DNA from 3 places in the Lysinibacillus sp. NPDC094403 genome. Region 3 is predicted to be linked to each of the others. Evidence: riboswitches for the same ligand, from Rfam matches in the RefSeq annotation. Region 3 holds a riboswitch; each other region holds the start of a gene.
What was found. Region 3 has a riboswitch for lysine ahead of ACQKMV_RS18915 (amino acid permease). Riboswitches for the same ligand answer to the same signal wherever they lie in the genome.
Positions count from the first base shown of each region.

Region 1: it holds a riboswitch for lysine, as region 3 does, so the genes downstream of both, ACQKMV_RS06670 (transporter substrate-binding domain-containing protein) here and ACQKMV_RS18915 (amino acid permease) in region 3, are expected to answer to the same signal.
Region 2: it holds a riboswitch for lysine, as region 3 does, so the genes downstream of both, ACQKMV_RS10835 (aspartate kinase) here and ACQKMV_RS18915 (amino acid permease) in region 3, are expected to answer to the same signal.

Region 1 is NZ_JBNNTL010000002.1:488,285-491,575, forward strand. Features, by position in the region: gene ACQKMV_RS06665 (amino acid ABC transporter permease) at 1-435, opposite strand, end outside; gene ACQKMV_RS06670 (transporter substrate-binding domain-containing protein) at 600-1,460, opposite strand; lysine riboswitch at 1,577-1,763, opposite strand; gene odhB (2-oxoglutarate dehydrogenase complex dihydrolipoyllysine-residue succinyltransferase) at 2,352-3,291, opposite strand, start outside.
Region 2 is NZ_JBNNTL010000005.1:183,310-186,600, forward strand. Features, by position in the region: gene ACQKMV_RS10830 (methyl-accepting chemotaxis protein) at 1-523, opposite strand, end outside; gene ACQKMV_RS10835 (aspartate kinase) at 648-1,874, opposite strand; lysine riboswitch at 2,218-2,396, opposite strand; gene uvrC (excinuclease ABC subunit UvrC) at 2,534-3,291, opposite strand, start outside.
Region 3 is NZ_JBNNTL010000016.1:3,146-6,436, forward strand. Features, by position in the region: gene ACQKMV_RS18910 (CynX/NimT family MFS transporter) at 1-1,134, opposite strand, end outside; lysine riboswitch at 1,310-1,486, shown strand; gene ACQKMV_RS18915 (amino acid permease) at 1,573-3,036, shown strand.

The DNA.
Region 1 (3,291 bases), on a different contig from region 3:
AATTTGAAAATGATTCATACCAATTGCCGATGCAGCCTCGTACTGGCCATTATCAATGGAAACAATACCCCCACGCACGATTTCAGCCATATAAGCACCTGTATTTAGTGAAACAACTAAAATACCAGCCGTAATAAAGTGCATATCAATGCCAAATGCCATATCTAATCCGTAAAATACAACCATTGCTTGTACAATCATTGGTGTACCACGGAAGAATTCAACATAGCATGTTAGTAAAAAATTAATGAGCTTTAAGCTATAGAATTTTACACCCTTTTTACGAACCTTGATGGTATGCATAATTCCGATAAAAAATCCGATAAGTGCACCAATAATTGTACTACTAATTGAAATAAGTAATGTAAAATACGCACCTCTTAAAAACATTTGCCAGTTGTTCTCAACAATAGAAATAATCCAATCCAGACTCATGATGTTCCTCCTAACAACGTCGTGTTGCTTGTTTGTTACAGTCGTCTTAGCCCTCTACCGTTTTCTGTTTCTTTTATCTTATGAAACTTTTAGCTAAGACATTATTAATATTTAGAGAGATTGTTATTTATTACACGGGCTAGCTGTTAGCCCGTGCATTCAAGTTATTGTGCTGCTGGTTGTTGATGAATTGCTTCTTCCATAACTTTTTGGCGATCCTCTTCAGAAATACCTTTTAAAATTTCATTAATTTTTTCAAGATCTGCATCACCTTTACGTAAACCAACTGCAATCGATGTATTTGAAATATCAGTATCAAAGCCTTGTTCAAACTTAACATAAGTAAACTTATCGTTTGCAGCAGCAGCGGAAATACCTTCTGGACGTTCTGCAACATAGCCGTCAATTTTTCCAGCTTCTAACGCTACACGCATTGCTGGGAAGTTATCCATTGCAGTTTGTTTTTTTACATCTTTAATCTGATCGATAACTTCATAGTTAGATGTATTTAATTGTGATGTAATTTTAGCACCAGAGAAATCTTGGATAGATTTTGCATTTTCATATTTACTGCCTTCTTTAATGACCATCACAAAATCAGACGTATAGTAGTTTTCAGTGAAATCAATTGTTTTTTTACGCTCTGCAGTAGGTGACATACCTGCAATGATTGCATCAATTTTATTGGATTGTAGTGCAGGTACTAAACCATCCCACTCCAATTTTACGATAACTAATTCTTTTCCTAAGCCTTCAGCGATTTTTTTCGCCATTTGCACATCATAGCCACCAGCATATTCTGCATTATCTGCAATTTTTACTGCACCATTTGCATCATCTTGCTGCGTCCAGTTAAACGGAGCATAACCTGCCTCCATGCCGATACGGAACACACCTTTTTCTTTCGTATCAGAACTTGCACCTCCATTAGACGATGTCGTATCCTTTTTGCCTCCAGCACCACAAGCTGCTAACATAATTGCTGTCATTACGGTCAACATCAATACCAACAATTTTCTTTTCATGAAACATTCCCCTTTTCTGTAAAAAAATAAGACAACTGTACCAAAAAAGACCTAAGTACTGAACTTAGGTCTTACTTTTTTTAACAGTTGCCCAAATCCTCACTATAATTCCATCATTCCGAGATAGCACAACCTAGTAAACCTGGAAAATAATTTACTAGGACAGTCCTGCACTTATTCACTGCAGACCCAGCATAAAAGTACGAGCTCCTTTTATACTTCGGCGATATTTCCTTCTCCATTGCGTCTTCGCTTGCTTATACTCAACAATGAACTAATAAATACCGCGCCTCTACCTCACAATAGGATAAAAGTGAGGTTTGTTTATTTAATTGATATATAGATACTACTATAAAACTAACTTAATAGTCAAGATAATATTATTACTTTTCTGATTAATTACAATATTAGAGTTTTTTATCCTTTTTAAAGCCTTATATACACTTTTGCAAAGGTGAAAATAATTAGTGCCAAGAGAGTCCGTAAAGTCGCCCATACTTCATTATACGTACTCCAAACAACTCATATACATGGTTACGCTTATAACAAATGAGATGATGAGTTAGTTTTCTAGAAATTACGCAAATAATTAATATATAACTTACTCTTTAGTAATTCAAAAGAAATTGTGGAACAGTAAAGATAATACCCTTTGCACTATACGTTTCTTTCTGTGAAGCTTTCGCATACATTGGGACAACATATCCGTCGGTTTGAATACTTCATCCGTCGCTTTAGCTCTTTTTCTCGTTGCTTCGATTGCTTCATCCGTCACTCTGGCTTTTCTTTCCGTCCCTATAGCTCTTTATTCCCTCGCATTTAATAAATGCTCCATATAAAAAGAAAAAACCCTGCGAAACAATGTTCGCAGGGTTTTACCAAACTCAGGAATTAAGAATTTAATAATAAATCTTCTGGGTTTTCAAGTAGTTCTTTAACAGTTTTAAGGAAACCTACAGAATCTTTACCATCGATAATACGGTGGTCATAAGAAAGTGCTAAGTACATCATTGGGCGAATTTCTACTTCACCATTCACTTCAACTGGACGTTTTTTGATAGTATGCATACCAAGGATACCAGCTTGTGTACCATTCATGATAGGTGTAGACATTAATGAACCGAATACCCCACCATTTGTAATTGTGAATGAGCCACCTTGAAGATCAGCTAAACCTAATTTTTTGTCGCGTGCTTTTTTCGCTAGGTCTGCGATTGAATCTTCAATTTCAGCAAAGTTTTTGCGGTCAGCGTCACGTACAACTGGTACTACTAAACCTTCTTCAGTTGATACAGCTACACCGATATCAAAGAAGTTGTTTAAGTGAATTTCATCACCAGCGATTTGTGCGTTAACATATGGATATTTTTTAAGTGCTGCAACTACAGCTTTAGTGAAGAATGACATGAAACCAAGTTTTGAGCCAGTTGACTCGAAGAATTGGTCTTTTTTACGAGAACGTAAAGCCATAACGTTTGTCATATCTACTTCGTTGAATGTTGTTAACATTGCTGTAGATTGTTTTACTTCAAGTAAGCGTTTTGCAATTGTTTGGCGACGACGGCTCATTTTTTCAACAGTCACACGTGATTCATCTACAGCTGCAACTGCTTTAGGTGCTGCTGGAGCTGCTTGTGGTGCTGCTACTGGAGCTGTACCATGAGCTGCAACGTCTTGTACACGTACACGGCCTTGTGGATCTACTGGAGATACAGCAGCAAGGTCAATACCTTTTTCACGAGCAAGTCTACGAGCTGCTGGAGATGCGATTACACGCTCACCAGAAGTTTCTTCTACAACTGGAGCTGCTGCTACAGGAGCAGGTGCTGCT
Region 2 (3,291 bases), on a different contig from region 3:
CACCAGCACGTGCGGCTTCAATGGAGGCATTTAAGGCTAGTAGTTGTGTTTGATCGGCAAGCCCGGTTACACTTTTACTAATATCATCCATTTTAATTACTTCATCATTCAACTGCTCTGTTGATCGAGCTCCTTTGATCAACAACTCCTGAACTATCTCCCCTTTTGTAATGGATGATTCCATTTCCTCTACAAGTAGTAATGAATGCTGTTTTATTTCTTGAATGTTTGCATTTACATTTTGCTCAACCGCAAGCATCTCTTCTGTATTTGACGACATTTCTTCACTCATCGAAGAAATATCCCCTACACTCGTTGAGACATTTTTAACCTTTAAAGCCGTTTGAAAATTAATTAACTCCATGTGCGCTAGTACAAAGTCTAAAATCGCATTTTTCACATCAATGCTTTCCTGCTCTAGTTCCAATTCCAGAATTCGCTTTTTTAAAATTTGTATTTCTAAATCGTTGTGTTTCTCAACGGTTTCATCCATTGGCTTTTGAAATAAACCGAATAAGACCATACAAACCCACCTTTCCCTTGGTAAAACATGTCACATTTTATTATATAATAATAAAATTGGATAAAGTATTAAATTGTTGTAAACAAAAAAAGATGTGCCAATTACTGACACATCTTATTCAATTTTATATGTAAAGTGTTTGTTCTAAATTAAACTCATCATGTAATGCATTTGCTGCACGAATCATTTCGTTTTGAGGAACAACGACAGACACTTTTATTTCAGAAGTACTTACCATTTTCACAGGGATACCTTCACGACGTAGACGATCAAACATACGAGCAGCCACCCCTGGATTAGATGCCATACCTGAGCCAATTATAGAGACTTTTGCTAAGCCGATTTCAAAATCAGCAAAACTAAACCCTAGTGATAATTTGCTATCTTCTAGAACACGTAATGCTTCGGCGAACTCCTCTTTCAAAATGGTAAATGATACAGTTGGCTTTAAACCATCAATTATTGCTTGTACGATTATATCGACGTTTATGCGATTCTCTGCAAGTATTGTGAACATATCTGCTAACGAAGCATTAGAATAAGCATCATAGCCAACCGTTAAACGAATAACGTCTGACTCATAGGCAACACCACGTACAATTAAATTTTTCTCCATTTCAACTTCCTCCTTCAATAAAGTACCTACTGTATCTATTTCGCTCGACCGAATTATAACCGGGATTTGAAACTTCTTTGCTAACTCAACAGCTCTCGGGTGTAAAATTTGTGATCCTAAGTTTGATAACTCTAGCATCTCATCATAGGAAATTTCTTTTAGTTTTTGTGCCCCAGCAACGTAACTTGGATCAGCTGTATAGACTCCATCCACATTCGTGTAAATATCTACGCGCTCCGCCTTCAATGCTGCAGCAATAGCTATAGTCGCCGTTTCCGCCCCACCTTTACCAAGCGTCGTAATATTCCGTAAATTATCGATACCCTGTTCCCCAGCAACGATTACAATTTTCCCCTGAGTAAAATGCTCGTCAATTCGACTTACATCAATCTCATCAATACGTGCATTGCCATGTATAGCATCAGTCTGAATACCTGCCTGCCAGCCTGTTAATGACACTGCATCATATCCTTCTTCCTGCAAAGCAATTGCCACTAACGCACTTGATAGTTGTGAGCTTGTTGAAAATAGTGCGTCTAGTTCACGCTTAGATGCATTGTCTGATAGATCACGAGCCATTTTTGCTAATTCTTTTGCCATATCCCTCATAGCTGTAGTGACAACGACAACATCAAAACCTCTTTGCTTTTCTGCAATCGCCTTTTTAGCAACATTTTGAATGTGCTCTGTTGATACTAATGTGGCACCACCAAATTTCATCACAATTCTCGCCATCTTCATCATTCTCCTTCGTACTTTTCGTTGATTATAAAGTAGCTATACTTTTGCGGTTCTTCACCAAAATAACAATTTTCAGGGACATGCATGAGACAAAAGCAAAGCGGCGTGAGCACTTACCGTTCTCCGCTCTAAATTTTTTAATCAAGAACAGATTTTAATATGGATCCACTTTTGCATTAATAGCTTTTACTCTCGGGGGTTATACGGAAAATCTTTTGGCATCATTCCATAATAGTAAGAATTGCTTTGAGAAAATGTTGTCTCTAGAGAACTAAAAAAGCAACTCTCACATAACGTGAAAGCTGCTTATAACATGTACAATAAAAGTAACTTGTGCATGTGTGATAGCTCTCCGAAACGTTTAGAATCGACAGTCCTACATCTCTTAAATGTAAAACCAGCTAAGCATCGGAAACAACGATGCTCTACTTCGGCAAGCTCCCCTTTCATACATTTTCACTGGACTTGTCCGTCCTCTAATGCACTACTCTTGAATCTTGCACCTCTATCATCACTAAATAGTGAATGTATTTAATTGAACCTTAGCGAAAAAATTTCTAGTTTATGTATAAATAGAAACTACTAAAAACTAAGGCATCGTATATAACATTGCTATATTGTAGATCAATGTTATATACAACCTTAGCATATGTCTAATCCTTTGACAATGTCTCCTGTTGAAAATAGGCGTGAATATTACTAGCTAGATTAGCAGGCATTCCTGCTTCCTGTAATGCCTGCTCACTAGCCTCACGAATTTTTTTGACTGAGCCAAAATGCTTAAGTAATTGCTGTTTTCGCTTTGGACCAACACCCTCTATATTATCGAGGACAGATTGGATAGCATGCTTTTCGTGTTGCTGTCGTAAGAAGGTAATAGCAAAGCGGTGTACTTCGTCCTGAATTCGTTGCAGTAAATAGAAGCCATCGCTTGTGCGCTTCAATGTAATTACTTCAGGCGGATCACCAAATAGAAGCTGTGACGTATTGTGCTTGTCATCTTTTGCTAATCCAGCTATTGGAATGACAAGGCCTAGCTCATCCTCTAATACTTCTCGCGCTACTTCCATTTGCCCCTTCCCACCATCAATTAGTACTAAATCTGGCAAAGGCAGACCTTCCTTTAAAACTCGCGTATATCGACGACGGATTACTTCCTGCATTGCACCGTAATCATCGTGCTTGGCAGCAGTGCGTGTTTTGTACTTTCGATACTCCTTCTTTGCAGGTTTTCCATCGATAAATACTACCATTGCAGATACAGCATCTGTCCCATGCATATGACTATTATCGAAGGCTTCAATCCGTAACGGCGTAGAAATACCCATAGCTTCACCAAGAGCCTCACATGCTCCTATTGTTCGTTCTTCCTGACGTTCAATAAGCTGGAATTTCGCTGCTACAGCAATTT
Region 3 (3,291 bases):
ACCAGTGATATGCCAGCCGCCGAATAAATCATGTAAATAACCAAATAAAATTGGACCAATTGCGGCAAATAAATATCCTAGTGATTGTGCAAACCCTGATAAATCAGCTGCCTCAAAAGCTGTACGGGTACGTAATGTAAAGAACATCATTGCTAATGAGAATGAAGCTCCTCCGGCTAAGCCTAGTAGCACCATCCACTGTATAGCGAGGCTTGTCCATTCCATAACTACTCCGATAAATCCAATTAAGTAAAATGCCGTAAACATTAATACGAGAGGTCGTTGAGATGTCATTTTACTAGCGATAATAGGCACAGCTAAAGCCATTGGGACTTGTGAAAATTGCATGATGGAAAACATCCAGCCTGCACGATCTGCAGCTAATCCTTGTGCCATATATATTTCAGGAATCCAAGCGGCAGTTGTATAAAATAATAATGACTGTAATCCCATAGCCCCTGTCACTGCCCAAGTAACAGGTGATTTCCATAATGGTGTACGTTCTTTCGTAGTCTTAACAGTCGGTTCAGGCTTATTAAATTTCAACTGTGGAATCCAAATTAAGATGGTTAACACTACAAGAACAAGTGCGATTGCCAGTGCACCTTGCCAACCAAGTGATGAATTGGCAACAGGATAACTAATGCCAGCACCGAGTCCAGCTGTCAAATTCATCGACATTGTGAAAAATGCCATAAGCAAACCTACGTGATAGGGAAACTTCAATTTAATTAATCCGGGAATTAGTACGTTACCGAATGAAATGGCTATACCAATTAGCGCAGTACCAAATACGAGCAAACTAGTTGTGCCAAGGGAACGTAGTACAATCCCTAACGCTAAAAGAATAGTTGATAAAAATAATGTTAATTCTAGCCCAAATTTACGTGCAACATTTGGTGCGAATGGTGAAATGATTGCAAATGCTAGTAATGGGATTGTTGTTAGAAAGCCAGCTAGTATATTGGATATGCCGAGATCTTCACGGATAAAGGAAATAATAGGGCCAACAACTGTTAGCGGCATACGTAGTGTCGAGGCAATGCAAATTACGCCGATAACTAGTAATAAGGTTGTACCTTTCCAGTTAATTTTCCTGCTAGGATAAGTATCGGTATGTTCATGAGTAGTCAAATAAATCCCCCCTGTTAGAACAATTATGATTGAACCACTATACCACTTTATCACAACGTTAAAAATAGTTGAAAATTCATAAAATACGGAATATTAATCGTGTTATTGAAATGTCATAGGTCATATGTTAAAATAGAACCCATCATAAATTTAATATTTATATGCCTCATGTTTGTATTGAGGTAGAGGTCGCGGTATTTAAGAGTATACTAATGGAAATGACAAGCATTAGAGATATTAGTTGAAAGGAAATACTGCCGAAGTGTGAGGGGACTTGAAAACCTCATGCTGGGGCTGTCTCCGAAAGGAACAGAACTGTCACGTTTGGACAACGTGTTGCGCTATCATTTTGAAAGAACAGAGGATTTACTTAGCCATCACAGCAACGTTCATGTGATGGCATTTTTTTGCCTCTTAAAAAAGGAAGGAAGCTATATTGTGAGTGAGATAAAAGTCAATCAGCTCGGCCATAAAGCGCCAAAGCTGAAAAAAGAATTAAAAAGCCGCCATATTACAATGATTTCATTAGGCGGTACAATCGGTACAGGATTGTTCTTAGCTAGTGGTGGTGCCATTGCACAAGCAGGCCCAGGCGGTGCATTACTCGCCTATGCATTAATCGGTATCATGGTGTATTTTTTAATGACGAGTTTAGGCGAAATGGCAGCCTATATGCCATCATCGGGTTCATTTAGTACGTATGCTACAAAATTTGTAGACCCAGCTCTAGGCTTTGCACTTGGTTGGAACTACTGGTACAACTGGGCAATTACAATTGCAGCGGAAATTTCAGCTGTCTCATTAATTATGAAATATTGGTTCCCAGATAGCTCATCTGCACTTTGGACTGTTATATTTATCGCTGTAGTTTTAACGTTTAATCTATTATCGGTAAAAAGCTATGGTGAAAGTGAATATTGGTTTGCAATGATAAAGGTTGTAACTGTAATCGTTTTTATTATCATCAGTTTCTTAATGATTTTCGGTATTTTAGGAGGTCAAGCTCCTGTAGGCTTTACGAATTTCTTTATTAGTGATGGACCATTCCACGGTGGCTTCCTTGCTACATTTGGTATTTTCTTAGCTGCAGGATTCTCGTTCCAAGGGACGGAGCTACTTGGAATAACAGCAGGTGAAACGGATGACCCTGGTAAAAATATTCCGAAAGCTGTTAAGTCTGTTTTCTGGAGAATTCTTTTATTCTATATTTTAGCGATTGGTGCAATTGGGATGCTGATTCCATTTACAGACGCACGTTTGCTATCTGAAGATATCGCTGTTTCGCCATTTACACTGGTGTTCGATCGTTTAGGAATTGCCTTCGCTGCATCATTGATGAATGCTATCATTCTAACGGCAATGCTGTCAGCAGGGAATTCAGGGCTTTACGCATCGTCACGTATGCTTTGGCAATTAGCGGTAGATGGACATGCACCGAAATTTTTCACAAAACTAAGCCGTCGAGGTATTCCGATTTACGCATTATTGGCAACTTTAGCTGTAGGCTGCCTAGCATTTTTAGCTTCATTCTTTGGTGATGGTGTGGTCTATATGTGGCTTCTAAATGCCTCTGGGATGTCTGGCTTCATTGCCTGGCTAGGAATTGCATTTAGTCATTACCGTTTCCGTCGAGCGTTCGAGGCACAGGGCTTAGATCCGAAATTGTTACCGTATAGAGCAAAGCTATTTCCATTCGGTCCGCTATTCGCCTTTACGGTTTGTATGATTGTTGTTATTGGACAAAACTACAGTGCCTTTATGGGTGATAAAGTAGATTGGTACGGAGTTCTTGTCTCATATATCGGTATTCCACTGTTCTTACTGTTATGGTTTGGCTATAAAATCAAGCATAAAACAAAAATGCTTCCATTAGAGCAATGTGATTTAAAAGTAGAACAATAAAAAAATTAAACTGTCCTGTGAGCCATAGAAAATGCTCGCAGGACAATTTTTTTAAGTTAAAAAATATTGATGAATTTGTAACCCAGACGTATCATCAAAACACTATAGGTGAACGTTCCAAGCTTTAAGCTCCAAAACCTCGTATCCCCATAATAGCAATCAGCGATCCGTAGAGTATAAGAATAAGCAAAATGATGAGTAATCCTAAAAATTTAGAAATACCTGGTTGTTTTGATTTAATTCCGGATATCCCCC